DNA from 2 places in the Cryobacterium sp. GrIS_2_6 genome. Region 2 is predicted to be linked to the other one. Evidence: riboswitches for the same ligand, from Rfam matches in the RefSeq annotation. Region 2 holds a riboswitch; the other holds the start of a gene.
What was found. Region 2 has a riboswitch for magnesium ahead of RCH22_RS14555 (Nramp family divalent metal transporter). Riboswitches for the same ligand answer to the same signal wherever they lie in the genome.
Positions count from the first base shown of each region.

Region 1: linked by a shared signal. The riboswitch ahead of RCH22_RS02480 (Nramp family divalent metal transporter) and the one ahead of RCH22_RS14555 (Nramp family divalent metal transporter) in region 2 are both predicted to bind magnesium.

Region 1 covers NZ_JAXCHP010000001.1:519,704-534,871, forward strand. The annotation lists partial or broken gene RCH22_RS02460 (IS256 family transposase) at 1-449, opposite strand, end outside; gene istB (IS21-like element helper ATPase IstB) at 532-1,287, opposite strand; gene RCH22_RS02470 (IS21 family transposase) at 1,284-2,522, opposite strand; gene RCH22_RS02475 (hypothetical protein) at 2,965-3,120, opposite strand; M-box (ykoK) riboswitch at 3,922-4,091, shown strand; gene RCH22_RS02480 (Nramp family divalent metal transporter) at 4,446-6,029, shown strand; gene RCH22_RS02485 (CBS domain-containing protein) at 6,175-7,389, shown strand; gene RCH22_RS02490 (FtsW/RodA/SpoVE family cell cycle protein) at 7,816-9,090, opposite strand; gene RCH22_RS21105 (MIP/aquaporin family protein) at 9,892-10,806, opposite strand; gene RCH22_RS02495 (hypothetical protein) at 10,730-11,152, opposite strand; gene RCH22_RS02500 (low affinity iron permease family protein) at 11,259-11,696, shown strand; gene RCH22_RS02505 (hypothetical protein) at 12,245-12,415, shown strand; gene RCH22_RS02510 (hypothetical protein) at 12,515-12,757, opposite strand; gene RCH22_RS02515 (hypothetical protein) at 13,011-13,169, shown strand; gene RCH22_RS02520 (cysteine hydrolase family protein) at 13,350-13,910, opposite strand; gene RCH22_RS02525 (hypothetical protein) at 14,068-14,652, shown strand; gene RCH22_RS02530 (hypothetical protein) at 14,661-15,168, shown strand, end outside.
Region 2 covers NZ_JAXCHP010000001.1:2,962,199-2,977,366, reverse strand. The annotation lists gene istA (IS21 family transposase) at 1-1,121, shown strand, start outside; gene istB (IS21-like element helper ATPase IstB) at 1,118-1,897, shown strand; gene RCH22_RS14565 (hypothetical protein) at 2,255-2,410, opposite strand; one part of gene RCH22_RS14560 (IS3 family transposase) at 2,507-2,786, shown strand; one part of gene RCH22_RS14560 (IS3 family transposase) at 2,786-3,651, shown strand; M-box (ykoK) riboswitch at 4,467-4,636, shown strand; gene RCH22_RS14555 (Nramp family divalent metal transporter) at 4,991-6,574, shown strand; gene RCH22_RS14550 (CBS domain-containing protein) at 6,720-7,934, shown strand; gene RCH22_RS14545 (FtsW/RodA/SpoVE family cell cycle protein) at 8,361-9,545, opposite strand; gene RCH22_RS21215 (MIP/aquaporin family protein) at 10,402-11,316, opposite strand; gene RCH22_RS14540 (hypothetical protein) at 11,240-11,719, opposite strand; gene RCH22_RS14535 (low affinity iron permease family protein) at 11,770-12,207, shown strand; gene RCH22_RS14530 (hypothetical protein) at 12,389-12,559, shown strand; gene RCH22_RS14525 (MgtC/SapB family protein) at 12,793-13,578, opposite strand; gene RCH22_RS14520 (DUF1003 domain-containing protein) at 13,600-14,499, opposite strand; gene RCH22_RS14515 (hypothetical protein) at 14,781-15,168, shown strand, end outside.

The sequences.
Region 1 (15,168 bases), 2.4 Mb from region 2:
GACACGATCCGGTGGCCGACGCGGGCCTTGCAGTAGGTGGCGTCGAGGAACACGTAGGGGAAGTCCTGCGCGGCGAGGGTGCGGTCGCGGAACTCGGCCACCTCAGCGTCCAGGCCCGCGCAGATCCGGGACACTTCCGACTTGGAGATCCCGGTGTCCGCGCCGAGGGCCTTGACCAGGTCGTCGACTTTCCGGGTCGAGACGCCGTGGACGTAGGCCTCCATCACGACCGCGAACAGGGCTTGGTCCACCCGCCGGCGACGCTCGAGCAGGGCCGGGAAGAAGGACCCGGCGCGCAGCTTCGGGATCTTCAGGTCGAGGTCCCCGGCGGTCGTGCTGAGGGTGCGCGCTCGGGTGCCGTTGCGGTGGGTGGTGCGGTCGCCGGAGCGTTCGAATGGGGCGGCGCCGATGAACGCGGTCGCTTCCGCGTCGATGAGTTCTTGGTAGAGAGTTTCGGTCGCGACTGTTGACGCCGACCCAAAACAGGGCCAATAGTGCCGTTTGAAAACAGGACCACCATGTGTGTTTCTACTATGCCGTATCGGCGGCGGGCTGGTGGCTTTTGAGCCGGTAGCTGTTGCCTTTGAGGCTGAGGACGTCGGCGTGGTGGACGATGCGGTCGATCATCGCGGACGCGACGGTGGGGTCGCCGAAGACCTCGCCCCAGCGTCCGAATGACAGGTTGCTCGTCAGGATCAAGGACGCGTGTTCGTAGCGGCTCGCGACGAGCTGGAAGAACAGGTTCGCCGCGTCCTGGTCGAACGGGATGTAGCCGACTTCGTCGCAGATCAGCACGCTGTAACGGCGGAGCCGGATCAGTTCCGCGGCGAGCTTGCCGCGGGAATGGGCCTCTTGGAGTCGGGCGACCCAGCCTGTCGCGGTGTCGAAGAGGACACGGTGGCCGTGTTTGGCGGCCTGGACGCCCAGAGCGACGGCGAGGTGGGTCTTGCCCGTGCCGGGCGGCCCGAGGAGCACGATGTTCTTCGCCTCTGTGACGAACACGCTCGTGCCGAGGTGGGCGATCAGGTTCCGGTCCGCGGAGGGCTGGTGATCGAAGTTGAAGTCCTCTAGGGTCTTGTGGCCGGGGAACCGGGCCGCTTTGATCCGCAGGGCCGCGCCGGACGCTTCCCGCTCCGAGACCTCGCGGGAGAGGACCGCGGCAAGGTATTCCTCGTGGGACCAGCCCGCGTCGCGGGCCTGATCGCCCAGGCGCCGGAACGCGTCACCGATCCTCGGGGCGCGCAACGCGCGGGCGTAGTACTCGATCTGAGACGCCGCGCCGCTCACGCGAGCCTCCCCAACTCGATCAGGCCGGGACCGATATCGACACCGAACACATCGTCATAGTCCGACAGGCTCGCCGACTCGACGAACGCGACGTGGGCCTGGGGCCGGTGATGGCGGTGCAGGCTCTGGAACTGACGCCGGAGCACGGCCGCCTGGATGACATGGTCGGGGTCGGTGATGGTCAGCTGCCGGGCCCAGGCCCGGTCGTGAGAGGTGACGGTGACACCGTTGTGGGCGACGTGGACCTGCTCAAGGTCAGCGGTCACGTCCACGAGCCTGCCGATCAGGGCCGGCGCGACGGAGTAGTCGTTGGAGTGCACCCTGACGTAGTAATCCCGCGGCAGACGCACCGTGTTCCGGAACAACACGTCCGGCGCCACCGGCGACAACGGGCGCATCGCGGCCCGGTCCTGGTCGATCAGGTCGACCGGGCGGGCGCGCCGGGACCGGGAGTGACGCGCGTTGGCCACCGGCAGCCAGGACGCGAGCTGCTCGTTGAAGTCCTGCGGGGACACGAACACCCGGCCCGGCATGAACGAGGACCGGAAGAACCGGTTCCGCCGCTCGACCATACCCTTGGACTCCGGATCCCGGGCCTTGAGGAGCTTGACCTCGGTGCCGAGGGTGCCCGCGAACGCGGCAGTAGGCTCGGTGAGCTTGCCGCGGCCGATGCCGGACTCGTTGTCCCAGAGCAACCGTCGCGGGACCGCGCGGGCGGCCTGGAGCAGGGACCACATCCCGCCGAGCAGGTCCGGTGTTTTCCGAGACGGCAGCATCAGGGCTTGGAAGAACCCGGAGAACGTGGACGTCATCACCAGCACCGGCGGCGCGCCCTGCTGCCCGTGGCCGAGCGGGAGGTCCTCGTGCGGGAACCACAAGTCGCACTGGACCTGCTGTCCGGGCTCGTGCACGAGCCGGTCCGCGGGGTCCGGCGGCACGTACTCCGGCCGGATCCCCGCGACTTTGTCCCGGAACACCGACGCCGACCCGAGCCAGCCAACCCGCTCCGCGAGCGTGGACGCGGCCATCGTCGGCGTCACGGCCAACAACACCCGAACCTGCGGGGCGAACGCATCAAAACTCGACCCGACCGCGGGCCGCTGGTACTTCGGGAGCCGGTCCGTTTCCAACGCCCGATCCACCGTTCCCCGGGACACCCCGACGAGCCGGCCGATCTCCCGCTTCGAGTACTGGCCCGTGGAAAACAGTTGGCGTATCTTCGCCCAATCATCCATATTGATCACCTTCCATAATGGTCGGTGGCCCTGTTTTCAATCGGCGATACTGGCCCTATTTTCGGTCGGCGTTAACAGCGACGCGGATTCGGTCGGTGACGTCGGTGAGTTTGAGTTCTCCGAGGAGGTCGAGCAGGGCAGACTGGTTTAGAGCCATCGTGTGGTGTCCTTTGTGAGTTGCTTTAGTCGGTACTCACTGACCATCCCACGGTGGCTCTTTACGTTGACGAAGCAACGCTCAAGAGTGGGAAACCACACCACTCACCGGGACGTAACCCTGTGCATTCATCACCACTCGTGGGAAAGCACCACTTGGATATCGGCGAAGACGCCGGTCGACAGCACCTCAGCTGCCAGTTTGCTCGGTGTTGGCATCGCTGGCACGCTTGGCAGCGTCGTGCTGGAGTGGCGGCTACCAGCGTGGAGAACTGGAGATCGCCGGTTAGAGGGAGCTTCCCAAGGGGTTGAGGGGGTGCAGGTTGCGGTCGAAGTCGTATCGGAGGAGTTGCCCGGTCGGGAGTTCAGCGTCACGGGTCTGCCGAGCATTGCTGTCGTTGAGAACGATCCGTAGTTGAGCAATAACGTGCGGATCTGCCATGAGAAGTATGGTTTGCCGGTCGGACAGCAGCGGCATGAGCAAATCTGTGACGAATGACCGCCTCGAAGTGGATACGACGTCCTTGGTGTCCATGTTTGCTGATAGTTCGAGCCTGCTCGGCGGGCTGAACGAGGTCGAAGTCGCGTCACCGGTGTCGCCAGCTACGGGGGACGACTCGGTCCGCGACAACCAGCCGGGCCGGAGTGAGGGGTCTTGGCGCCGTGCGCTTTGGTGACGATCCCAGGCCTCTTCAACGTCCAGTCGACGGTCGGAGCGGACAACGCGCGGTAGGTGACGCAGTTCCGTCAGTACCCCTTGAGTGAGCGGCATCCAGCCCGGTTCGCAGGGCGTGAGGACCATGTCTGGTGCGATCCGGAAGAGATTTAGTCGGTGAGCGGCCAGACGCGCCTGGGCGGTGAACGTCGGGTCCGTCATCGTGCCGAGAGGAAGGTCAGGCCCGGGATCAGACCGGGAACCGGCTGCGACCTGGTTCGCGTTCAGTGGCAGCAGGATGAGTGATCCGAATGAGTGCATCCCTGTCCTCTGCTTCCTCAAGTCTTGGTCTCGACTTAGGTCCTCGCCCTTGGCGTTCTGGTCTTTCCGGGTCCGATGAAGGGTTGGACCGGGGGATCTAGTCGAGTTGAGCACTTTAGAACGCGGCGCGCTAGCAAGGTAAAGCTATCCATGTTGCCGCGCCGCCCAGACGGCGGCCGTTTAACGTCGCGGCAAGGTGAACGCTTGTGGAACATTGACAGCCGCGATTGCTTCTGTTGGGGTCTCCGCGTACAGTCATCTTTGCAGGGCGCCGTTCGTTAGCTGAGGCTCCTTTGTGGATATAAGCCAGCGACCCCCAACGTCCAGAGACGCCCCGGGTCAGGACAGGTTTTCCCGGAACAAGGGATTGCCCCGATTGGCTCCCGGTTTCCGGGTTAACGCCGCAAAGTGCCAAAGGTCTTACGAGGAGAGGTTACCTCGGCCGGTCTGGTCGGACTCTTCGTGTGCGCTGAGCAAAGCGGAGGGAGCACGTCAATGAGCGAGAGCCATAGACCCTACCTCCTGCCGACCACGCGCACCAGGTAGCAGTCTGCCTGCACACGCCTTTCTGGTGGCGTGCCCCGCGGTGATCGCAGCCCGGCCAGGTCATATTTTCTCGCCCGGCCCTGTGGTTTCCGCGGTGTTCCCGACATCGCCGGCCCTCGTGGGGCCGCGTTTGATCGGCTCCCGGATCCTGTCTTTTCATTTCCTGCAGAAAGTTCACCATGGATACAACGTCAAACCTCGTTCCTCCGACCGGGCCCGTGTCAGCGGTCCTGGATTCCGCGCACGTGGGCGATATTGAAGGGGCCATGGGCACGATTCGACTCGGCGATGATGCGCCGCGGCGGGGCGTGCGGGCAAAACTGCGTACCCTTTTGGCCATTCTGGGTCCTGGACTGATTGTGATGGTCGGCGACAACGACGCTGGCGCGTTTGGGACCTACACGCAAGCTGGCCAAAATTATGGGACCACATTGCTGTGGACGTTGCTGCTGCTGGTACCCGTCCTCTACGTGAACCAGGAAATGGTGTTGCGGTTGGGGGTGGTCACGGGGGTGGGCCATGCCCGGCTCATCTTGGAACGTTTTGGAAAGTTCTGGGGAGCCTTCAGCGTCATTGACCTGTTCATCCTGAACGCGCTCACCATCGTGACCGAATTCATCGGTATCAGTTTGGGCTTGCAGTATCTGGGCATCCCCCAAATTCCCGGCGTAATTGTTGCAGCCGTGCTCGTGCTCGGCGCCGTCAGCACCGGGTCTTTTAAACGGTTCGAACGCGTCAGCATGGTTCTTGTTGCCGGGTCCCTCTTGTTGGTCCCCATTTTCTTTCTGTCGGGTCCGAATCTGGGTGAGATGGCGACCAATTTTGTGCTCCCCGGGATGCCACCCGGGTCCCAACTTTCCACGGTGATGCTGCTCATCATCGGGATCGTCGGCACGACCGTCGCCCCGTGGCAGTTGTTCTTCCAACAGTCCTATGTCATTGACAAGCGCATCACGCCCCGGTTCATGAATTACGAAAAGGTCGACTTGTGGATCGGGATCTTGATGGTCATCGTCGGTGCGGCCGCGATCATCGGCTTCACGTCCGCCACCTTCACGGGCCGGCCCGAATTCGGCAATTTCACTGACGCACTCGGGGTCGCAGAAGGCCTCGGCAAGTTTGTCGGACCTGGCGTGGGAGTGATGTTCGCGATCGCGTTGATCGACGCGTCCATTATTGGTGCGGCCGCAGTAGGTTTGTCTACTTCATACGCGTTGGGCGACGTGTTGGGGTTGAAGCACTCCCTGCACCGCAAACCGTGGGAAGCGAAGGGCTTCTACGCCGTATTCGCTGCCCTCCTCGCCCTGGCAGCCACGATTGTTCTGATTCCCGGTGCGCCGCTGGGACTCTTGACCGTGGGAGTACAGACTCTCGCCGGGGTGCTGCTACCTTCAGCCACGGTCTTCCTCTTATTGCTCTGCAACGACAAAGACGTGCTGGGCCCCTGGGTCAACGGCAAATGGTTGAACCTGTTCACGTCTGTTGTCGTCGCCGTGCTGGTCATGCTTTCCATCATCCTCACAGCCAGCGTTCTCTTCCCAGACATCACGGGAGAGACAATCTTGTCCATCCTCGGCGGGGGCAGCGTCTTGGGAATTCTTGTCGGAGCGACCGCCCTGGTCCTTCGCCGGCGACGCCCGGCCGGTGATGCGGTGCTCCCGATGGAACACAGTCAACGTCTCCGTTGGCGGATGCCACCCCTCACCCTCCTCGCCCGCCCGGAGCTCTCCACCGGTCGGACCATCGGATTGGGCGTGCTGCGCGCCTACCTGATCCTCGCTATGGTCCTCGTCGTGGTCCGCGTCATCCAGCTCGCACTGGGCCACTAGCCGCGAGCACCATATTCTCAATACCACCCCGACAACGTGCCACCTCTACCTAGCCTTGTTCGTGAAAGAAGCCACTGTGTCTAACTCTCCCGTTCCAACAACAACTAAATCCGCTCTCCGTCTTTCCCAACTCCTGCGCCATGCCGTGGTCGACAGCCAAGGAAAACAACTTGCCAAACTCGCTGACGTCATTGTTCGCCTCAGGGGAGATGACTACCCCCTCGTGACCGCGCTCGTGGTCAAAGTGGGTTCCGAAACCATCTACGTCCCGATCGCCGACGTCAGAGCCTTGGAACCCAATCGAGTCGAGCTCACCACAGCCCGCTTGAACGTGCGGGCATTCCAGCGCCGCCCGGGCGAGGTCCTACTCAACGCTGACGTCCTGGGCCACCGCCTCATCGACGTGCACATGGCCTCCCTCGTCCGTGCTCACGACATTTATCTCAGCTCCGACACCGCCACGTGGGCTGTCACAGGATTGAACGTGCACCAAACCCACTGGTGGTCCACCCGGAAGAACATCGCCACCGACCCGGCACGGGACTGGAAATCCTTTGAAGCCCTCATCGGCCACGAACCGTCGGTCCTCGTTCGCGCCCCGTTTGGGAAATTACGCCGTCTCAAAGCAGCCCAAATTGCAGACCTCATCGAAACGGCAGACGCTAAAGAGCAAAGCGAACTCCTCACTCAAGTCCACAACGACCCGGAATTCGAAGCAGACGTCTTTGAAGAACTCGACGAAGACAGCCTCACCCATCTCCTCAAATCCCGAAGTACTGCTGACGTCGCTTCTGTCCTGACCCGGATGCGGGCAGATGACGCGGCCGACGCCATCACTGACCTTCCCCAGGCGCGACGCCGGGAAGTCCTCGCTCTGCTCCCTGAACCCCAACACACCAAAGTTCTGGCCCTGCTGGGCTACCACACCGCAACGGCAGGGGGCCTCATGGGTGTGGAATACCTCGCTCTGGCGGAGCACGCGACCATCCAGGACGCCCTTGATCTCATTCGCACCTCGACAACTCAACAACCGGAAGCCCTCACCACCATTTACAGCACCGCCGACGACGGAACACTCCGTGGTGCGATCAGTATCATCCGCGCCCTCCAAACAGACCCGCACCGTCCCCTTCGCGAAGTCGCTGACCCTGATCCCGTTCACGCCGCACCACAAGATGACATCATCGACGTCACCACCCGCATGGCTGACTTCAACCTCCTCACCCTCCCGGTCCTCGACGAAAGCGGCCACATCCTCGGCATCATCACCGTCGACGACGCCCTCGAAGCCGCCCTGCCCCAGGACTGGCAACGCCGCGAACCCCAAACTCACGCCTCCCTCACCCCGGGCGCCGTGTGAGATCGTGCCGTCTTTTCGAACAGTGGCTCCTCCCAGTGAAGGATCGTCTCATCCAGAGCAGCGTTACGATTTCACTGAGATAGCGGCGGAGGAAATGGGCTCGGATCTCCGCTGACACGATCTCAGTTCCGCGCTACGTAGAGGCGATTCGGCGAAACCGGCTGCGAAGTGCTCTCTTCTCTTCCCTCCGTCTCTCTTCTCACCGAATTCGTAAGGGTGACCGAGAGCTCAGCAGAATCACATCACGGGCGCTATGTTCGCCAGAGGCAAGTACAAGCTCTACCGCGAGGTAATCCATACGCTAAACGGCATGGGGGCGTCGTGACCGCTGGGCGCGGTGGCCCCGAGGCTCTCCCTGACTGGTGTTTCCACCGCGAGGCCGACGGCGATCTTGACATTGAGATGGAACGACGAGCTCCGCGGGGGCTACGAGCCAGCGGGCCGTATGGCGGGGGACGTGTGGAGCTTGTCGCTAACTCTTGTGTTTTGACCGTTCCTGGCGGAGGAGAGCACGACGCCGATTGCCACGAGGGTCGTGAGCAAGGCTGTGCCTCCGGCCGAGATGAAGGGGAGGGGAACTCCGAGCACGGGGATGAACCCCAGAACCACACCAATGTTAACGAGGGCCTGGCCGATGATCCAGACCATGACTGTTGCGGTGGACACTTTGGCTTGCAGGTGTGTTGTGGCGCTCATGATTCGGATGAACCCGACTGCGAGGAGTACGAACAGGAGGAGAACGGCGACGGCGCCGATGAGGCCAAGTTCTTCGCCGATGATGGCGAAAATGTAGTCGTTGTCGGCGGCCGGTAGCCAGGACCATTTGGCCTTGGAGTTGCCAAGGCCAACGCCGAGGACTCCGCCATTGGCCAGCGCCCATGTGCCGTGCAGGGGTTGCCAGCATGAAGCCGAGATCGTCCCGGTCGTGGTGTCGCATCCAGTTCCAAAGAAGCTGAGGATACGCGTCAACCGATTAGCGCTTCCCGCGGCAGCGGCGATAGCGCCCACAGCGCCAATTCCTAGGGGAATCGCCAGCATGCGCAACCGTACGCCAGCGAAGAAGAGCGAACCAAAGAGCATCCCGGCCATTATGACGGTCGTACCGAGGTCACCTCGGATCATGACAAGCATGACCGCGGTCCCGCCGACTCCGAGGACGGGGATGAGGACGTGTCGCCAGTCGTCGAGTTGGTTTTGCTTGTGAGCGAGGATCGTGCCGAGCCAGATGGCCAAAGCCACCTTGATGGCTTCGGAGGGCTGGAATTGGAAACTGCCCACTGATAGCCAATTGGTGTTTCCGGCGACGGTCACGCCCAGCGGAGTGAATACCAGGCATTGCACGAAGCAAGTGAGGATCAAGGCCGGCCACGCGATCCGTCGCCAAAATTTGAGCGGAGCCCGGCTGACGAGGAGCATCAACGGGATGCCGACCAGGGCCACGAAGCCCTGGTGGAGGAGTACGCCAAAGAATCCGCCACCGCTCAGGTATGAATCCACCGACGAGGAAGACAAGACCATGGCCATTCCGAATACGACCAAGAACACTGTCGTGCCCAATAGAAGGAAGTAATTCGTTGGCAGAGCATGAAAAATTCGCCTCACCCGAATCATTCGCACTTGGGGTATCGGCGCCGACGCGGTGTCTGCCGTGGCGGGGCGAACGGTCCTCAAAGTGGAGCGAGTGCGCAGTGAATTTTTCATGTGGTCTCAGATTTCCCGCGTGCCCGATCAGTAAATGGCACTTGTTGGAAAGAACCAACCAACCATCAAAAATTGTGGCCGGTCCTCCTGGGCGCTGCCTGTCGGACTATCCTCCCTCAGCGGCACAAGAATTATCGCAGGTGGAAGCGTGTCGCACGACGCCATCTACGGGCTGGCTTCAGCTGTCATAGGCCCGGGACAGGTGACATCGATCCCTTCATCGTCGCGCCGGTACACAACTGGATGCGGACTGGGCAACCGGGCCACATCACGAGCAACCCGGTGAGGCAGCCTTACGGTTCCAGCAAGACAACGTCCGAGGAAATGGGCACTGACCTCCGCTGAAGCGACGTCAGTGCCGCGCTACATATGGGTGATTGGGAGCCCGGTTGTAACGTGCTTCGTTCTCTTCATTTTCTCATCTTTCCGAAATTGTGAGACTGGGGGACGATTGTGAAATCCTCTCATCCAGGAGCGACCGCCTCTGACGGACAGAGTTGCCAGGTGATCTCGGGTTCGGATCGTGGCCGGGGCGAGGAAGTCGATGGAAACTATGTGGCCGGTGCCGCGCCAGTGCACAGACATGTGGTCGAAGAGTCGGCGTTTGATCGTGTTGCCGGTGCCGGTGCCGGGCGGCAGTGGCCGATCGCAATGTTCAGTCCGGATTTTCCTGGGCCATGGCGGCGATACCAGTTTTCCAGTCGCCGGGTTACGAGGACCGAAATGGGACACAATGACTAGCTAGCCGGGCTCCTTACCCACAACCTGGTGTGTTGTCGTGCTGAGTTTTTGGCGGAGCGTTCACAATCGGTTATCGGGGTCGGGGTGTCGTTGGCTGGGTTGCTCGAAGTTGGGTGTTCCTTGGGCGGCTTTCGTCCCCGTGGATCCGCCACCTGGGCCGCGTAGTAAATACGCTGAACCCACGGCCAGGAGCATTCCGATTGAGGGTCCGAGGAGGTATACCCAGGTGTGGGTGAAGTCGCCACGGACTAGGTCTGGGCCGACAGTCCGAGCGGGATTCATCGAAGCCCCGCTGACTGGGCTCGCCCAGAGCCCCGCCAGGATTATGTACGCGCCCACCGCTATCGCGGAGAAGGATCCAATGTTCTGCGCCCCGGATGCGGAGCCCAAAATTGTGCTCACCAGTCCCATAGTCAGCAAGGCCTCGACGACGAGCGCTTGGGAGTCCGTGAAGGCAGGGCCGGGGACTGTCTCGCCGTTACCTCCGTGTGGGCCAAACACGGCTATCAGGGTTAGTGATGCCAGGATCGCGCCGGCCAACTGGGCGAGGACATATCCCGGCACTCGGCGCCAAGGAAAGTCACCTCGCAAGGCGAAGGCAACACTGACCAGCGGGTTGAGGTGAGCACCGGATACGGCGCCCATGAACAATATGATGGCCGCGACCATTAACCCTGGCGCCGTGACACTGGCGCCGCGGCCGACGTCGCCGTGGGTGAGGGAATCGACTGTTCCTGCTCCAGCCGCGACCAGAACCAAAAAGTACGTCCCGAACATTTCAGCGCCAAGTCGAGTCCATTCTCGATTCCGGTTATTGAATTCATGGACCCAGCCGCGGTCCCGTGGCGACAGCCCCAAATGCCCCACGTCACGGCCCGCAGAAATGATCAAGGCACGCCTAAGCGCTGATGATCTGCACGGGGACCTCGGCGTCCTCGTCCACGTAATTCGCCGCGCAGATCCGGTGATAACCATCGGCGATCTGAGCGACGCGACCCTTGCCGATCTGACCTCGAATGATCAAACACGGCGACAGCTGGACGCCTGCGGCTATGCGGTCCAATTCCTTGGCAACATCCGGGTTGCTGCGCGGCAAGAGCGGCAACCCACAACCCCGCAACAGGTCCTTGGCCTTGAAATGGACGACCCGCGTCCCCCGCAACTGCTTCACAAGCGCGTCAATCGCCTTGGGCTTCGCGTTCAGCGACAGATACGATCTCGCCGCCGCATAATCGTGTCCCGCCACATCGACCCGCCACCTGAGCACCCCGGCTTTCGGCGCCTTTTTGCCAGGGACCTGTTTCACACTCGTGCTCATCATGATTTCTTTTCCCTTCCTCGCGGCCGGACGTCATCTTCTTGGTCTTAAAGCTGCTCGGCGCCACCGGACGTCAACGCGAGCTGGCTCCGAAGCTAGTGTGGATCGCATGTCCGGTCAAGAGCCTCCCCGATCCACCTCGCCCAGACAAGTGCCCGGCGGACGTGAACGCCACTGGAGTAGCCGGTTCCTCCATCGAGTTGGCGATATCACTGCACATGCTTCTTTCGGTCTCACTGCCGCGTTCATCACTCTGCTGTGGTTGTTTTCGGGCCTTCTCCTAGGCTTTCCTGCCTGGTGGGAGACGGCCCTCACGACCGTGACCGCCACTATCACCCTCGTCATGGTTTTCGTCATCCAGCACACTCAAGCTCGACAACAGGCCGCGACACAACGAAAACTAGACGAGCTATTACGCGCCCTACCCACAGCCGACAATCGCCTCATAGCCGTGGAAGCAGCACCAGACAAGGAGCTCGATGATCTCGCCGACCGCAACCTCACCCACCGCGAACAAGCCGTCCACAATGCCACGCCACAGCCCTAAGAATCGTCCGAGAGCCGACGGCACGGGCCCAGACACCGCAGCTTGATCCGGGAACATCGTGAGCGATCATTTATCATCGTGCGTTCATAGGCCTTGCCAGCGGCGCGTCTGCGCCGGTCCCTTCTGAGCAGACACCCTGCTGGCTACGGACACGCTGGCACCATTTCACTACCCCGAAAGTTGGATCGGGTAGCACCGACTCGCTCATCTCAGCAACGATCGTCGTCCAAGGTGCCGCAGTGAGGGTGTACTTTCCCTCACCGCTCCGCTGACCAGGACACGGGAGACGGGTACTCGAAACAGTTCAGAGGAACACGGTCGCCTACTTTGCCACGGCGGGACCAAACCTGATTTCGGGCTTGGCGATCTTCACGTTGTCACGTACCAGAACGGTGTCCACCGTGCGGTCGAACCATTTCAGGCGATCCGGAAAAACACAAGGTGTTCGAGAGGAACACGTCTTCAACACGCGCTGCCAACCAAGCGGCGTCTTTATAATGGGCGCAGTGCGGCGGCAATCCGCTTGAACCCTGAAAGAGGAGATGGACATGACGCTCACTGAAGAGATCGACGCCTTGGCAGAAGAAATGCGCGCCAAGTGGCTGCTGGTTGACTACGGCCTGCCAATAGACGTGTTCATGAAGATGGTCGCGGCCGAGAGCACGCGCACGTGGGAGGCGCTTCGCCTCATCGCGAGCCGTGTTGACGCCGGGGAATAGATCCGACAGGGCCCAGCATTGGCGTGGAGAAAGTCCCGCTAGGCCGTGCCCCCGCCAGGACCATGCCAGTCGGGTGGGCCGCAGGCGGCGTCAGCGGCGTCAGCGAGCGTCGGGGTCCTCGCCGTTCGCGACGGCCTCGATCCAGTCCGTCGCGGCATCCGAGAGCGAGAAACCCGTCGGGCCGATGTGATAGATCCACCAGGGATCCGCAATGACTGCCCCGCCCGCCGCTCTGATCTCAGTGACCAGGTTCGGGGGTATGGAGATGGAATCGCCGTTGTTGGCCGTCAGCCACTCCTGCGTCTCCGGCGACAACTTGGTCCACCACTGCTCAATATTCATAGCCACGAGTCTGTCACTCTGCACGGGGCCGCGCTGTCCGTTACAACGGCCGGAGCTCGAGGGGGCCGACGCCGGAGGTCGTTCTTCGCATTGGGTTGAAGTGGCCTCGTGGACGGCCCGCCCCCATTCAGTTCAATGGCTTGGGGTGTCACGGGTGGGGGGCTCTTCGTGCGCCTCTGGCACGGTGGGTGTGGCGGATTGGGGAAAAGGGAAGCTCATTCGGCTTCAATATGGGGATCATACCGATCTCGCCGTGGAGGCGCCGCTGGCTGAACCAGACGCTGTACTCGGCGACGGCGACGGCGGCGGCAATGGCGAACTCGAGGTCGTCGATGCCGCGCCAGGGTCGCGGTTGCGGATCAGCTCGACCTTGAAGAGCGAGTTGAAGGCTTCGGCCATCACCTTGTCGTAACGATCGCCTTTGGACCCAACCGAGGCGACGGCGCCGACGTCGGTGAAGCGATCGGTACGGCGAATGGCTCACCTTGTTCAAGACATGCGCTCGCAAGATCCGCCTGCTGGATGCACCTCGCGTGCGGTGGCCTTGCTTCTGAGTAGTGTCGCGTTGTCGACCCTGCCGGGCAGGATGCCGTTAGTGAGCCGAGAGCGGAGCGAGGTTGAGGTCGGCGGCGGCGAGCACCTCGGCACCCGCATCGCGGAGCGCGGCCATGAAGGCGGCCTGGACGGATACCCCCAGAACCTCGGTGCCCTGGAACTCCAAGTCGGGTGCGGCGCACGCGTCGTGCACGACCGTAACAACGAGGCCGAGGTCGAGCGCGGCCCGGGCGGTCGCGTCGATACACATGCTGCTCATCATGCCCAGGATGACGAGGTGTTCGATGCCCTCGTCCCTAATCAGCTGCTCGAGGCCGGTGCCGATGAAGGCGTTCGGGGAGCCTTTGGTCAAGTGGCGTTCGGTCGCCACCGGCGCTACAAGCGGGTAGATCTCAGCGCCCGCGGTCCCGGGGACGAAGAACGTCGCATCCGGTTCGGTGGCGAGGTGCTGAAAGTGCAGGACGGGGGTTCCGATCGCACGGGCCGTGTCGAGGACGCCCCGGGCGATGACCGCGGCGGACTCACTCCCGGTGAGGGGATATGCGCCTCCGGGGAAGTAGTCGTTCTGGATGTCAATGACCACAATTCCAGTGCTCACACCTTCTCCGCTTCGTTTTTTGTGCCATCTTCCCACATGACTCTCATCGTCACGGGCAGGAACTGACCGTCAAGAACCAGGTCGACGCGCCGGCATCGGTCTGCCGTTTTGCTCACTCGGCTGCACGAACACGCTCGCCTGGACCCGCGAACGGATCTTGACTTGGGGAGGGTTCGTCGCGCGCACAACGGGCCAGCAGGCCGGGATCGCAATTCACCTGCCACTGAACCGTCCGGCCAGCCAGGAATTGCAGGACGGCAGCGCATGGTTTCACTGGGTCAATTCTCACTCGTCTCATTTACCTCCCATTCCCTTCTTCAACACTTACGGTGACCTTCGAATCGTCGCTCCTATATGCCCGGTATTTGGTCTCTACGGTTGCTTCAATTACGGCGACAACACCTCACTGGGCGACGATGTCGTTCTCCGCGGCACAGACGAACCAACCGACACGTCAATAGAGGGTGGCCAGAAATTCCTCAATGGACCTCGCGGCGCACAGAACTGGGAATTCGTTCAACTGCACCGCTACACCTGGGATCCCTTGTATCCGCCCAGTGAATCCATCGCCTTGGGTCAGGCCATGTTCGATGCCCCCGAGCAGCACCTGAACGTCAGATTTGCCTTGGGCCAGACCCTTGTCAATGACTGCCAGACCAATGCTTCGATCAGTGCGGAAGACGAGTTGGTGCTTCTCCTCAACGGCCGTGCCAACGGCACCCCCTACAACTGCAAACCGTGAGGACCATCATGAGAAAACGCACTCGTTTCGGCTTGGCCGGCCTCGCCGCCATCGGCCTGGCAGCACTGGTCGTCGCCAACCTTCCCGGCCACGCGGAAGCGGCCGTGAACTTCAGCGATCCCAGCGTCGGCTTCCGTGACCAAGCCAGCGGCGCATACCTGCGCATCGATCTGGACTCCACGGCTGCTGGAGTGGGCCAGTTCTACTTCAGCGCACCGGGCGTGGGACTCGTCGTCCCCGCGAAGCCGGCGACCCTGGACCCACACAGCGCCCATGACGAGCAGTTCCGCTTCGATGGTGCCGGCACCCAGTATGCCTCGGCTGTGCTGACCAGCGACATCGCCCAACCCGTTCCGAGCGGGGCATCGGGCACGGCAACGATCAAAGTCATCGGTCATGACGACCCGACCGAGCGCACCGCGAACGTGGAAGTCTGGATCAACGGCAAGCACTTCACCCTGAAAGCTGCGCCCGCCCCGCACAACGCCGGCCCCACCCTGACCGCGGTCATCACAG
Region 2 (15,168 bases):
TCGACGGGAAGAAAACGGTGTTGTTCGTCGCGTGGCTAGCGTGGTCACGGTTCCGTATCGTGATCGCGTTACGGGATCGGACGGCGCCGAGCGTGTTCGCCGCGCTGGACCGCTCGTTCCGGCTCCTCGGCGGCGCCCCGACCTACGTCCTGACCGATAACGAGAAAACGGTGACCGTCTCCCATGTCGCCGGGGTTCCGGTGCGGAATCCACAGACGGTGGACTTCGCCCGCCACTACGGGGTGAGCGTGCTGACGTGCCAGCCGGCGGATCCCGCGTCCAAGGGCGGGGTGGAGTCCTCGGTGAAGCTCGCCAAGGCTGACATCGTGCCCAAAGACACCAACCTCCGGCCCGACTACGCCTCGTTTGCCGAGGTCGAAGCGGCCTGCGAGGCGTTCATGGCCGTGGTGAATGCCCGGGAGCACCGCGCGACCAGGCGGAAGCCGTCCGCGATGCTCGAGGAGGAACGGCCCCGGTTGCACCGGGTCCCTGACACCGCGCACACCGTCGCGCTGGGCTTGACGCGGGCCGTTCCGGAGAACACGCCGATGGTCACGTTCGAGAACGGCCAGTACTCGGTGCCGGCGCACTTGCTCGGCGCCCGTGTGTTCGTCCGCAGCCACGGCGTCGGAGCCTCTGAGCAGGTCGTCATCGTCCACGTCGGCAGTGACGGTCCCGTTGAAGTCGCCCGGCACCACCGGGCCCGGCCCGGCAGTCCGAAAATTGACGACGCGCACTTCCCCGATCACCGGGAGAAGATCCCGGGAGATTACACGATCACCCCGCGCAGCGCGGCCGAGACGGAGTTCCTGGCCATCGGGGCTGGCGCGCACGCGTGGTTACTGGAAGCGGCCGCGGCCGGGACCGCGCGGATGAACGTGAAGATGGCTGAGGCCGTCGCGCTGGCCAAGATCAGCGGCACCGCCCCGGTCGACGAGGACCTCGGCCAGGCCGCGACCTATGGTCGGTTCGCGACCGGTGACCTCGCCTCCCTCCTCAGCGCAGGCTCGATCCGCCCGCCGGCACGCACGGCGGGCGAGACCAGCTCGCTCGCGCAGGGCACCGCCGGGTGGGCCGCTATCGGACAAGCCGCCGATGACGAGTTGGAGCAGAGCGCGTGAGCGTCACCGCGACCGCCGCGCCCGCGCTGCCCGCGGACCTGGAAGCGTTGATGCGGCAGTTAAAGATGCCCTACGCCCGCGCTCTGGCGCCGGAACTGATCGCGACCGCCCGGGCGCAACGCTGGGAACCCGTCGAGATCATCAAGGCCCTCTTCGTTGAGGAAGTCACCGGCCGGTCCCGGTCAATGCTCGCGACCAGGCGCCGGGCCGCGGGGTTCCCAACGGGGAAAACGTTCGACACGTGGGATGAGGCCGCGTCCTCGATCCCGGCCCCGACGCAGCAGGCCCTCCGCACGTTGGAATGGATCGGCCGGAAGGAGAACGTCGTCGTTTGCGGGCCCTCCGGGACTGGGAAGACGTTCTTCCTCGAGGCCCTCGGCCAGCAAGTCGTCGAGGCCGGGATGCGAGTCGCCTGGTTCCGCCTCGAAGACCTCGGTGCTCTCGTCCGCGCGCACCGCGCCGACGACTCCGTCGGCCGGGTCGTGGCCCGGATCCTGCGCTCGGATCTGATCGTGATCGATGACATCGGGCTGCTCGAAGTCGGGGCCGACGCCGCCGAGGGCCTCTATCGACTCGTCGATGCCGCCTACGAGAAACGCTCCATCGCAGTCTCGTCGAACCTGCATCCAGCAGGCTTTGACGAGCTCATGCCCAAGACCCTCGCGACCGCGACCGTTGACCGGCTCCTGCACCACGCCCACGTCTGCCAGACCTCGGGCGACTCGATCCGCCTCACGCAGGCCCTCGCCGGGAAAGGCGTCACGAAGATGAGCTAGACCAACTACGACCGCGCATGGCCAACGCCACCAACACCCAGGTGGGCAGATCTGTTGGCCATGACCGGGCAGTTCTCGTGGCCACCAGCGGGCAATTCTGCTGGCCGCCTACGGGCAGTTCCAAATGGCCATTGACAATCCCTCGGGTCCTCGGGTTCTAGGGCACTCGAATGCAACCCAGACCAGCGACTTCTGTGCATTCATCACCACTCGTGGGAAAGCACCACTTGGATATCGGCGAAGACGCCGGTCGACAGCACCTCAGCTGCCAGTTTGCTCGGTGTTGGCATCGCTGGCACGCTTGGCAGCGTCGTGCTGGAGTGGCGGCTACCAGCGTGGAGAACTGGAGATCGCCGGTTAGAGGGAGCTTCCCAAGGGGTTGAGGGGGTGCAGGTTGCGGTCGAAGTCGTATCGGAGGAGTTGCCCGGTCGGGAGTTCAGCGTCACGGGTCTGCCGAGCATTGCTGTCGTTGAGAACGATCCGTAGTTGAGCAATAACGTGCGGATCTGCCATGAGAAGTATGGTTTGCCGGTCGGACAGCAGGGGACTGCCCCGGGTTTGGTTGACTCCTGACCTGTGGAGATTCGTCTTCGCTGGAAAGATGTCATCATGCCCAAGCCTTACCCACCCGAGTTCCGCCGCGATGTTGTCGCGGTCGCCCGGAAGCACGAAGCCCCGCTGAATCAGATCGCGAAGGACTTCGGGATCTCGGAGTCCTGCCTGGCGAACTGGCTCAAGAAAGCCGACGTCCAAGAAGGCGTCAAGCCCGGCGTGACCGAGAAGGAATCCGCGGAACTGCGCGATGCCAGGAAGCGCATCCGGCTGCTCGAGCAGGAAGCCGAGGTCATGCGGCGGGCCGTGGCCTATCTGTCCCGGGACGTCAACCCAAAATGATCTACCCGCTGGTCCGTGAACTGGCCGTCGACGGTGTCCCCGTCACGGTGACCTGCCGGGTGTTGCGCTTCTCCAAACAAGCGTTCTACCAGTGGAAGCGCAACCCTATCTCCCAGCGCGACTGGGACGACGCCCACCTCACCAACGCCGCCTGGGACGCTCACCGGGACGACCCTGCGTTCGGATACCGGTTCATCGCCGACGAGCTCCACCAGGCGGGCCTCAGCGCCAGCGAGAACCGGGTCTGGCGGCTGTGCTCGCAGCAGCGGCTCTGGTCCGTGTTCGCGAAGAAACGCGGCCTCACGCGCAAGGCCGGCCCACCCGTCCACGACGACCTCGTCGAGCGGAAATTCACCGCGACACGCCCGAACCAGCTTTGGCTGACCGACATCACCGAACACCGCACCGACGAGGGCAAGCTCTACCTCTGCGCGATCAAAGACGTCTACTCGAACAAGATCGTCGGCTACTCCATCGACTCCCGAATGAAAGCATCCCTGGCCGTCGCAGCGGCCCGCAACGCGATCGGCCAGCGCACCATCGACGGCACGATCCTGCACTCGGACCGAGGCTCTCAATTCCGCTCCAACGCGTTCCTTCGGGTGCTGAAGAACAACGGCATCACCGGGTCGATGGGTCGCGTCGGCGCCTGCGGCGATAACGCCGCGATGGAGTCGTTCTTCGCCCTGCTGCAGAAGAACGTCCTGGACCGGCAGCGGTGGTCAACCCGGGAAGAACTGCGCCTGGCGATGGTGGTCTGGATCGAGAGGACCTACCACCGCAAGCGCCGACAACGCCGCCTCGGCAAGCTCACCCCGATCGAGTTTGAGACAATAAACGTGGCCCTCAAGGCCGCCTGAAACCACTAACCCTTTGAGTCAACTGAACTCGGGGCAGTCCCCAGCGGCATGAGCAAATCTGTGACGAACGACCGCCTCGAAGTGGATACGACGTCCTTGGTGTCCATGTTTGCTGATAGTTCGAGTCTGCTCGGCGGGCTGAACGAGGTCGAAGTCGCGTCACCGGTGTCGCCAGCTTCGGGGGACGACTCGGTCCGCGACAACCAGCCGGGCCGGAGTGAGGGGTCTTGGCGCCGTGCGCTTTGGTGACGATCCCAGGCCTCTTCAACGTCCAGTCGACGGTCGGAGCGGACAACGCGCGGTAGGTGACGCAGTTCCGTCAGTACCCCTTGAGTGAGCGGCATCCAGCCCGGTTCGCAGGGCGTGAGGACCATGTCTGGTGCGATCCGGAAGAGATTTAGTCGGTGAGCGGCCAGACGCGCCTGGGCGGTGAACGTCGGGTCCGTCATCGTGCCGAGAGGAAGGTCAGGCCCGGGATCAGACCGGGAACCGGCTGCGACCTGGTTCGCGTTCAGTGGCAGCAGGATGAGTGATCCGAATGAGTGCATCCCTGTCCTCTGCTTCCTCAAGTCTTGGTCTCGACTTAGGTCCTCGCCCTTGGCGTTCTGGTCTTTCCGGGTCCGATGAAGGGTTGGACCGGGGGATCTAGTCGAGTTGAGCACTTTAGAACGCGGCGCGCTAGCAAGGTAAAGCTATCCATGTTGCCGCGCCGCCCAGACGGCGGCCGTTTAACGTCGCGGCAAGGTGAACGCTTGTGGAACATTGACAGCCGCGATTGCTTCTGTTGGGGTCTCCGCGTACAGTCATCTTTGCAGGGCGCCGTTCGTTAGCTGAGGCTCCTTTGTGGATATAAGCCAGCGACCCCCAACGTCCAGAGACGCCCCGGGTCAGGACAGGTTTTCCCGGAACAAGGGATTGCCCCGATTGGCTCCCGGTTTCCGGGTTAACGCCGCAAAGTGCCAAAGGTCTTACGAGGAGAGGTTACCTCGGCCGGTCTGGTCGGACTCTTCGTGTGCGCTGAGCAAAGCGGAGGGAGCACGTCAATGAGCGAGAGCCATAGACCCTACCTCCTGCCGACCACGCGCACCAGGTAGCAGTCTGCCTGCACACGCCTTTCTGGTGGCGTGCCCCGCGGTGATCGCAGCCCGGCCAGGTCATATTTTCTCGCCCGGCCCTGTGGTTTCCGCGGTGTTCCCGACATCGCCGGCCCTCGTGGGGCCGCGTTTGATCGGCTCCCGGATCCTGTCTTTTCATTTCCTGCAGAAAGTTCACCATGGATACAACGTCAAACCTCGTTCCTCCGACCGGGCCCGTGTCAGCGGTCCTGGATTCCGCGCACGTGGGCGATATTGAAGGGGCCATGGGCACGATTCGACTCGGCGATGATGCGCCGCGGCGGGGCGTGCGGGCAAAACTGCGTACCCTTTTGGCCATTCTGGGTCCTGGACTGATTGTGATGGTCGGCGACAACGACGCTGGCGCGTTTGGGACCTACACGCAAGCTGGCCAAAATTATGGGACCACATTGCTGTGGACGTTGCTGCTGCTGGTACCTGTCCTCTACGTGAACCAGGAAATGGTGTTGCGGTTGGGGGTGGTCACGGGGGTGGGCCATGCCCGGCTCATCTTGGAACGTTTTGGAAAGTTCTGGGGAGCCTTCAGCGTCATTGACCTGTTCATCCTGAACGCGCTCACCATCGTGACCGAATTCATCGGTATCAGTTTGGGCTTGCAGTATCTGGGCATCCCCCAAATTCCCGGCGTAATTGTTGCAGCCGTGCTCGTGCTCGGCGCCGTCAGCACCGGGTCTTTTAAACGGTTCGAACGCGTCAGCATGGTTCTTGTTGCCGGGTCCCTCTTGTTGGTCCCCATTTTCTTTCTGTCGGGTCCGAATCTGGGTGAGATGGCGACCAATTTTGTGCTCCCCGGGATGCCACCCGGGTCCCAACTTTCCACGGTGATGCTGCTCATCATCGGGATCGTCGGCACGACCGTCGCCCCGTGGCAGTTGTTCTTCCAACAGTCCTATGTCATTGACAAGCGCATCACGCCCCGGTTCATGAATTACGAAAAGGTCGACTTGTGGATCGGGATCTTGATGGTCATCGTCGGTGCGGCCGCGATCATCGGCTTCACGTCCGCCACCTTCACGGGCCGGCCCGAATTCGGCAATTTCACTGACGCACTCGGGGTCGCAGAAGGCCTCGGCAAGTTTGTCGGACCTGGCGTGGGAGTGATGTTCGCGATCGCGTTGATCGACGCGTCCATTATTGGTGCGGCCGCAGTAGGTTTGTCTACTTCATACGCGTTGGGCGACGTGTTGGGGTTGAAGCACTCCCTGCACCGCAAACCGTGGGAAGCGAAGGGCTTCTACGCCGTATTCGCTGCCCTCCTCGCCCTGGCAGCCACGATTGTTCTGATTCCCGGTGCGCCGCTGGGACTCTTGACCGTGGGAGTACAGACTCTCGCCGGGGTGCTGCTACCTTCAGCCACGGTCTTCCTCTTATTGCTCTGCAACGACAAAGACGTGCTGGGCCCCTGGGTCAACGGCAAATGGTTGAACCTGTTCACGTCTGTTGTCGTCGCCGTGCTGGTCATGCTTTCCATCATCCTCACAGCCAGCGTTCTCTTCCCAGACATCACGGGAGAGACAATCTTGTCCATCCTCGGCGGGGGCAGCGTCTTGGGAATTCTTGTCGGAGCGACCGCCCTGGTCCTTCGCCGGCGACGCCCGGCCGGTGATGCGGTGCTCCCGATGGAACACAGTCAACGTCTCCGTTGGCGGATGCCACCCCTCACCCTCCTCGCCCGCCCGGAGCTCTCCACCGGTCGGACCATCGGATTGGGCGTGCTGCGCGCCTACCTGATCCTCGCTATGGTCCTCGTCGTGGTCCGCGTCATCCAGCTCGCACTGGGCCACTAGCCGCGAGCACCATATTCTCAATACCACCCCGACAACGTGCCACCTCTACCTAGCCTTGTTCGTGAAAGAAGCCACTGTGTCTAACTCTCCCGTTCCAACAACAACTAAATCCGCTCTCCGTCTTTCCCAACTCCTGCGCCATGCCGTGGTCGACAGCCAAGGAAAACAACTTGCCAAACTCGCTGACGTCATTGTTCGCCTCAGGGGAGATGACTACCCCCTCGTGACCGCGCTCGTGGTCAAAGTGGGTTCCGAAACCATCTACGTCCCGATCGCCGACGTCAGAGCCTTGGAACCCAATCGAGTCGAGCTCACCACAGCCCGCTTGAACGTGCGGGCATTCCAGCGCCGCCCGGGCGAGGTCCTACTCAACGCTGACGTCCTGGGCCACCGCCTCATCGACGTGCACATGGCCTCCCTCGTCCGTGCTCACGACATTTATCTCAGCTCCGACACCGCCACGTGGGCTGTCACAGGATTGAACGTGCACCAAACCCACTGGTGGTCCACCCGGAAGAACATCGCCACCGACCCGGCACGGGACTGGAAATCCTTTGAAGCCCTCATCGGCCACGAACCGTCGGTCCTCGTTCGCGCCCCGTTTGGGAAATTACGCCGTCTCAAAGCAGCCCAAATTGCAGACCTCATCGAAACGGCAGACGCTAAAGAGCAAAGCGAACTCCTCACTCAAGTCCACAACGACCCGGAATTCGAAGCAGACGTCTTTGAAGAACTCGACGAAGACAGCCTCACCCATCTCCTCAAATCCCGAAGTACTGCTGACGTCGCTTCTGTCCTGACCCGGATGCGGGCAGATGACGCGGCCGACGCCATCACTGACCTTCCCCAGGCGCGACGCCGGGAAGTCCTCGCTCTGCTCCCTGAACCCCAACACACCAAAGTTCTGGCCCTGCTGGGCTACCACACCGCAACGGCAGGGGGCCTCATGGGTGTGGAATACCTCGCTCTGGCGGAGCACGCGACCATCCAGGACGCCCTTGATCTCATTCGCACCTCGACAACTCAACAACCGGAAGCCCTCACCACCATTTACAGCACCGCCGACGACGGAACACTCCGTGGTGCGATCAGTATCATCCGCGCCCTCCAAACAGACCCGCACCGTCCCCTTCGCGAAGTCGCTGACCCTGATCCCGTTCACGCCGCACCACAAGATGACATCATCGACGTCACCACCCGCATGGCTGACTTCAACCTCCTCACCCTCCCGGTCCTCGACGAAAGCGGCCACATCCTCGGCATCATCACCGTCGACGACGCCCTCGAAGCCGCCCTGCCCCAGGACTGGCAACGCCGCGAACCCCAAACTCACGCCTCCCTCACCCCGGGCGCCGTGTGAGATCGTGCCGTCTTTTCGAACAGTGGCTCCTCCCAGTGAAGGATCGTCTCATCCAGAGCAGCGTTACGATTTCACTGAGATAGCGGCGGAGGAAATGGGCTCGGATCTCCGCTGACACGATCTCAGTTCCGCGCTACGTAGAGGCGATTCGGCGACACCGGCTGTGAAGTGTTTCCTTCTCTTCCCTCCGTCTCTCTTCTCACCGAATTCGTAAGGGTGACCGAGAGCTCAGCAGAATCACATCACGGGCGCTATGTTCGCCAGAGGCAAGTACAAGCTCTACCGCGAGGTAATCCATACGCTAAACGGCATGGGGGCGTCGTGACCGCTGGGCGCGGTGGCCCCGAGGCTCTCCCTGACTGGTGTTTCCACCGCGAGGCCGACGGCGATCTTGACATTGAGATGGAACGACGAGCTCCGCGGGGGCTACGAGCCAGCGGGCCGTATGGCGGGGGACGTGTGGAGCTTGTCGCTAACTCTTGTGTTTTGACCGTTCCTGGCGAAGGAGAGCACGACGCCGATTGCCACGAGGGTCGTGAGCAAGGCTGTGCCTCCGGCCGAGATGAAGGGGAGGGGAACTCCGAGCACGGGGATGAACCCCAGAACCACACCAATGTTAACGAGGGCCTGGCCGATGATCCAGACCATGACTGTTGCGGTGGACACTTTGGCTTGCAGGTGTGTTGTGGCGCTCATGATTCGGATGAACCCGACTGCGAGGAGTACGAACAGGAGGAGAACGGCGACGGCGCCGATGAGGCCAAGTTCTTCGCCGATGATGGCGAAAATGTAGTCGTTGTCGGCGGCCGGTAGCCAGGACCATTTGGCCTTGGAGTTGCCAAGGCCAACGCCGAGGACTCCGCCATTGGCCAGCGCCCATGTGCCGTGCAGGGGTTGCCAGCATGAAGCCGAGATCGTCCCGGTCGTGGTGTCGCATCCAGTTCCAAAGAAGCTGAGGATACGCGTCAACCGATTAGCGCTTCCCGCGGCAGCGGCGATAGCGCCCACAGCGCCAATTCCTAGGGGAATCGCCAGCATGCGCAACCGTACGCCAGCGAAGAAGAGCGAACCAAAGAGCATCCCGGCCATTATGACGGTCGTACCGAGGTCACCTCGGATCATGACAAGCATGACCGCGGTCCCGCCGACTCCGAGGACGGGGATGAGGACGTGTCGCCAGTCGTCGAGTTGGTTTTGCTTGTGAGCGAGGATCGTGCCGAGCCAGATGGCCAAAGCCACCTTGATGGCTTCGGAGGGCTGGAATTGGAAACTGCCCACTGATAGCCAATTGGTGTTTCCGGCGACGGTCACGCCCAGCGGAGTGAATACCAGGCATTGCACGAAGCAAGTGAGGATCAAGGCCGGCCACGCGATCCGTCGCCAAAATTTGAGCGGAGCCCGGCTGACGAGGAGCATCAACGGGATGCCGACCAGGGCCACGAAGCCCTGGTGGAGGAGCACGCCAAAGAATCCGCCACCGCTCAGGTATGAATCCACCGACGAGGAAGACAAGACCATGGCCATTCCGAACACGACCAAGAACACTGTCGTGCCCAACAGCAGGAAGTAATTCGTTGGCAGAGCATGAAAAATTCGCCTCACCCGAATCATTCGCACTTGGGGTATCGGCGCCGACGCGGTGTCTGCCGTGGCAGGGCGAACGGACCTCAAAGTGGAGCGAGTGCGCAGTGAATTTTTCATGTGGTCTCAGATTTCCCGCGTGCCCCATCAGTAAATGGCACTTGTTGGAAAGAACCAACCAACCATCAAAAATTGTGGCCGGTCCTCCTGTGACATGCCCGTTGGACTATCCTCCCTCAGCGGCACAAGAATTATCGCAGGGTGGAAGCGTGTCGCACGACGCCATCTACGGGCTGGCTTCAGCTGTCATAGGCCCGGGACAGGTGACATCGATCCCTTCATCGTCGCGCCGATACACCTGGATGCGGACTGGGCAACCGGGCCACATCACGAGCAACCCGGTGAGGCAGCCTCACGGTTTCAGCGAGACAACGTCAGAGGAAATGGGCACTGACCTCCGCTGAAGCGACGTCAGTGCCGAGCCAAATATGGGTGATTGGGAGCCCGGTGTTGAGTGCTCTCCTCTCTTTTTTTCCTCATCTTCACATCCAGGCGCCAGCCTCTGACGGACAAAGTCGCCAGGTGATTTCGGATTCGGATCGTGGTCGGCGCGACGAAGTCGATGGAAAGTGGGTGACCAGTGCCGCGCCAGTCCACTGACATGTGGTCGAAGAGGCGGCGTTTGATCGTGTTCCACCTGCCGGTACCGGTACCGGTGCCGGGAGGCAGCAGCCGATCGTAATGCTCAGTCCGCGTTTCCTGAGCCATGGCGCCGAGACCTGCCCTGCACCGGGTCACGAAGACCGACACGGGACACCATGACCAGCTAGCCTGGTTCCTCAACCGCAATCTGGTGTGTTTTCGTGCTGGTCTTTTGGCGGAGCGTTCACAATCGGTTATCGGGGTGGGGGTGTCGTTGGCTGGGTTGCTCGGGGTCGGTTCTTCCCTGGGCGGCTTTCGTCCCCGTGGGTCCGCCACCTGGGCCGCGTAGAAAATAGGCTGAGCCCACGGCTAGGAGCGTTCCGATTGAGGGTCCGAGGAGGTATACCCAGGTGTGGGTGAAGTCGCCGCGAACGAGGTCTGGGCCGACAGTCCGGGCGGGATTCATCGAAGCCCCGCTGACTGGGCTCGCCCATAGCCCCGCCAGAATTATGTACCCGCCCACCGCAATCGCCGAGAAGGATCCAACGTTCTGCGCCCCGGATGCGGAGCCCAGAATTGTGCTCACCAGCCCCATAGTCAACAAAGCCTCGACGACGAGCGCTTGCGAGTCCGTGAAGGCAGGACCGGGGACTGTCTCGCCGTTACCTCCGTGTGGGCCAAACACGGCTATCAGGGTTAGTGATGCCAGGATCGCGCCGGCCAACTGGGCGAGGACATATCCCGGCACTCGGCGCCAAGGAAAGTCACCTCGCAAGGCGAAGGCAACACTGACCAGCGGGTTGAGGTGAGCACCGGATACGGCGCCCATGAACAATATGATGGCCGCGACCATTAACCCTGGCGCCGTGACACTGGCGCCGCGGCCGACGTCCCCGTGGGTGAGGGAATCGACTGTTCCTGCTCCAGCCGCGACCAGAACCAAAAAGTACGTCCCGAACATTTCAGCGCCAAGTCGAGTCCATTCTCGATTCCGGTTATTGAATTCATGGACCCAGCCGCGGTCCCGTGGCGACAGCCCCAAATGCCCCACGTCACGGCCCGCAGAAATGATCACGGCACGCCTACGCGCTGATGATCTGCACGGGGACCTCGGCGTCCTCGTCCACGTAATTCGCCGCGCAGATCCGGTGATAACCATCGGCGATCTGCGCGACGCGACCCTTGCCGATCTGACCTCGAATGATCAAACACGGCGACAGCTGGACGCCTGCGGCTATGCGGTCCAATTCCTTGGCAACATCCGGGTTGCTGCGCGGCAAGAGCGGCAACCCACAACCCCGCAACAGGTCCTTGGCCTTGAAATGGACGACCCGCGTCCCCCTCAACTGTTTCACAAGCGCGTCAATCGCCTTGGGCTTCGCGTTCAGCGACAGATACGATCTCGCCGCCGCATAATCGTGTCCCGCCACATCGACCCGCCACCGGAGCACCCCGGCTTTCGGCGCCTTTTTGTCAGGGACCTGTTTCACACTCGTGCTCATCATGATTTCTTTTCCCTTCCTCGCGGCCGGGACGTCATCTTCTTGGTCGTAAAGCTGCACGGCGCGACCGGACGCCAACGCGAGCTGGCTCCGAAGCTAGTGTGGATCGCATGTCCGGTCAAGAGCCTCCCCGATCCAACTCGCCCCGACAAGCGCCCGGCGGACGTGAACGCCACTGGAGTAGCCGGTTCATCCATCGAGTTGGCGATATCACTGCACATGCTTCTTTCGGTCTCACTGCCGCGTTCATCACTCTGCTGTGGTTGTTTTCGGGCCTTCTCCTAGGCTTTCCTGCCTGGTGGGAGACGGCCCTCACGACCGTGACCGCCACTATCACCCTCGTCATGGTTTTCGTCATCCAGCACACTCAAGCTCGACAACAGGCCGCGACACAACGAAAACTAGACGAGCTATTACGCGCCCTACCCACAGCCGACAATCGCCTCATAGCCGTGGAAGCAGCACCAGACAAAGAACTCGATGATCTCGCCGACCGCAACCTCACCCACCGCGAACAAGCCGTCCACAATGCCACGCCACAGCCCTAAAAATCGTCCAGGAGCCTATGGCATGGTCCCGGGCCCCGCCGCCTGTGCCGGGAATCTCAGGAGCAAAACAGTGGGTGTTCGAGATGAACACGTCTTCGACACGCGCTGCCAGCCAAGCTGCGTCTTTATACTGGGCGCAGTAAAGCGGCAATCCGCTTGAACCCTGAAAGAGGAGATGGACATGACGCTCACTGAAGAGATCGATGCTTTGGCAGAAGACGTGCGCGCCAAGTGGTTGCTCGTTGACTACGGTCTGCCTCTGGACGTGTTCATGAAAATGGTCGCGGCCGAGAGCACGCGCACGTGGGAGGCGCTTCGCCTCATCGCGAGGCGTGTTGACGCCGGAGAATAGATCCGACAGAGCCCAGCATTGGCGTGGAAGACGAATTATTTCACCCGGGTAGCGGCACAGTCCACAAAGATCAGATCGGTGTCGGCCGGGGTGGGCGACACCTGCGTATGTGTTTCGCCGGCGATGAGGTTAGCTTCGGTCCTGCCCACTGCGTCTCGCGCTTTCGAGAAAGGCTTTCACGAGGGGTGACCTCGTGCGGTGTATTTCGTTGACGATGTGGATGGTGCTGCCCACTAATTGCCGCGAAGGGTGAATCGGCGCCGGGTCAGGGGCTGTTGGTCGTCACGATCGTCGTCCGTGCCGGTCTCTGGGTTGTTGGAGTGCCAGGAGAGGCTACTCACACCCTGCTCGAGAGAGAGCCGGGTGACCAGTGTGTCCAGTAACTCAGGTGCATTTCCCTCGATCAGGAGCTCAACCTGGAGTTGGACAAGACTGGTGCCGGTGAGGGACTCTTCCGGGGAATGATTTGCAACACTTCGCAAGACGAATGCCGGTCCTGACAAAGCCTGAACGAGTTGAGCTCGAAGGTGCGGTTCATGTTTGCGGCGAACAAGGATTAGGAGAGTGTAGGAGCCGACTGACTCTTCCTTCGTAGCGGGGGCGCGATCAACCAACCGCCCAAGCGGACGAAGTAGCAGGTGTATCGCCAGCACGACCGCCGTTGTTGTCAGGGCGGGTATGAGATGTCCGGCAGCGGCTTGACATCCCACGGCGGCCGAGCACCAGAGAGTTGCCGCGGTGTTCAGCCCCTGCACGGTAAAGCCCTGCCGCAAAATCACCCCACCGCCGAGAAAGCCCACTCCCGAAACGACATACGCCGCAATTTGCAGCGGTGCCTGGGGAACACCGGCTTGCTCTCCGAACAGCACAAATACTGCGGCACCCGCCGCTACGAGGGCCTGAGTCCTCAGCCCAGCCGTTCGTGAGCGAAATTGACGTTCGAGACCGATCATCAGGCCACACCCGGTGGCTAGAAGCAGGCGAAGCGCGAATTCAAAATCCGTTGGGTTCACAGCCACTCACTCTTCTTTGTATGTTTTTTAGAATGTGACGGTGGGCAGTGTTTGTCTGATGGGGTGGTCTTGGGGGGCTTCGGATTCGATGTAGTTGCAGATAGCGACTATTGCTTTGTCTTGTTGTGTGAGGTGGCGCTGAAGTCTGCGGCATTCATGGACGACTGCTTCTGCGTCAAGGTAAGTCTGCTCGGCGCGTTGGGTACCGGCCCGGCCGAGTACATCTTGCCCGACCATGATGACGAACATGAACACCAGTTGGAGGAGGCTGGAAATAAAGAGGAGAAACGCGAATGGGTAGGGGTCGAAAGTGATGATTCCGGTCAAGGCCAATCCGATCCACCCGAACTGGAAAAACACAGCAAAATAGAAAGCCCACATTGTGCTGACGGCCCTTGTAATTGCGGCAGCGATACGACCATTGAGTCCCACATATTGCTCCCCGACCGTAGTCGGTGTTATCGTCTCCCTTTCCTTCACCCGCGGGTGCGCACTCGATTTGACCAGATCGACGCCCTTGTTGAGGATGCGGTCTTGTTCCACCAGGTGGGAATGCAGTGTGAGGACCTCGCTGAGAATCGTTTCAGCGTCTCTGAAGGTGCGTTCGGAACGATGATCAGAACTGCGGCCGAGTACACCCTGGCCTACGAGGATCACGAACACGAGTACCAGCTGCACCAAGTTACCCAGGAACAGTAGGAAAGGGAACGGGTAAGGGTCAGTCTTATGTAACGGTCCGACGCTGGCCAGGACAATCCAGACGAATACGAAAACGATAGTGATATAGACGGACCACATAGATCCGACCTTGCTGGTAAGGAAAAGTCCAAGTCGAGCATTTAGGCCAAGATGTTCATTCTCACTGGCCGCAGCAGCGTCAGTGGGCGCCGTTCTCTTGGAAGGTCTCAATTCGCGGGTGTGGTCCATGACGCTCATGATAAGCGACGTGTAGATCCTCACAGACCTGGGTTGCCAGTGTTGGGGCGGCGGTTTGACTGGCGCTTGGTGGCCGGTCGCTCCCCACGGCCTCCTCGCCCGGGTCACAGCCCATGGACTTATAACCGCCTGACCCCCGACGAACTGAAAGGCTCCACCGCGAACCTCGTTTGGGGGGTGCGTTCCGCGAAGATGATCGGCACGCACTCCGAGTGCGCCGTAGCCTGTACTCGGACCGTCTCCCGTAGTAGTCGGCTGCGAGGGGGACCGAAGTGCCAATTTCTGCTGGGTTGAGAACCCGTGCCTGGGTGGCCGCGCTGGCCATCGTCGGTGGGGCATTGGTCGCGATCCCGCTCGCCGCGGCCCCACAGGCCGCCGAAGCGCTCACCGGATCCGAGTTTGATCCGGGCTACATCATCTCCGACCAGAACTTCTTCGACACCAGCACCATGTCGGTAGGGCAGGTCCAGGACTTCCTCAATGCGCAGGTTTCGTCCTGCTCGAGCGGTTATGTCTGTCTGAAGGACTACACGATGGCGACCTATGACCGGGCCGCCGTCGAACCAGGGCACTGCTCCGCCTACGCCGGTTCCGGGAGCGAGTCGGCCGCCAGCATCATCTTCAAGACGGCGCAGGCCTGTGGGATCAACCCCCAGGTGC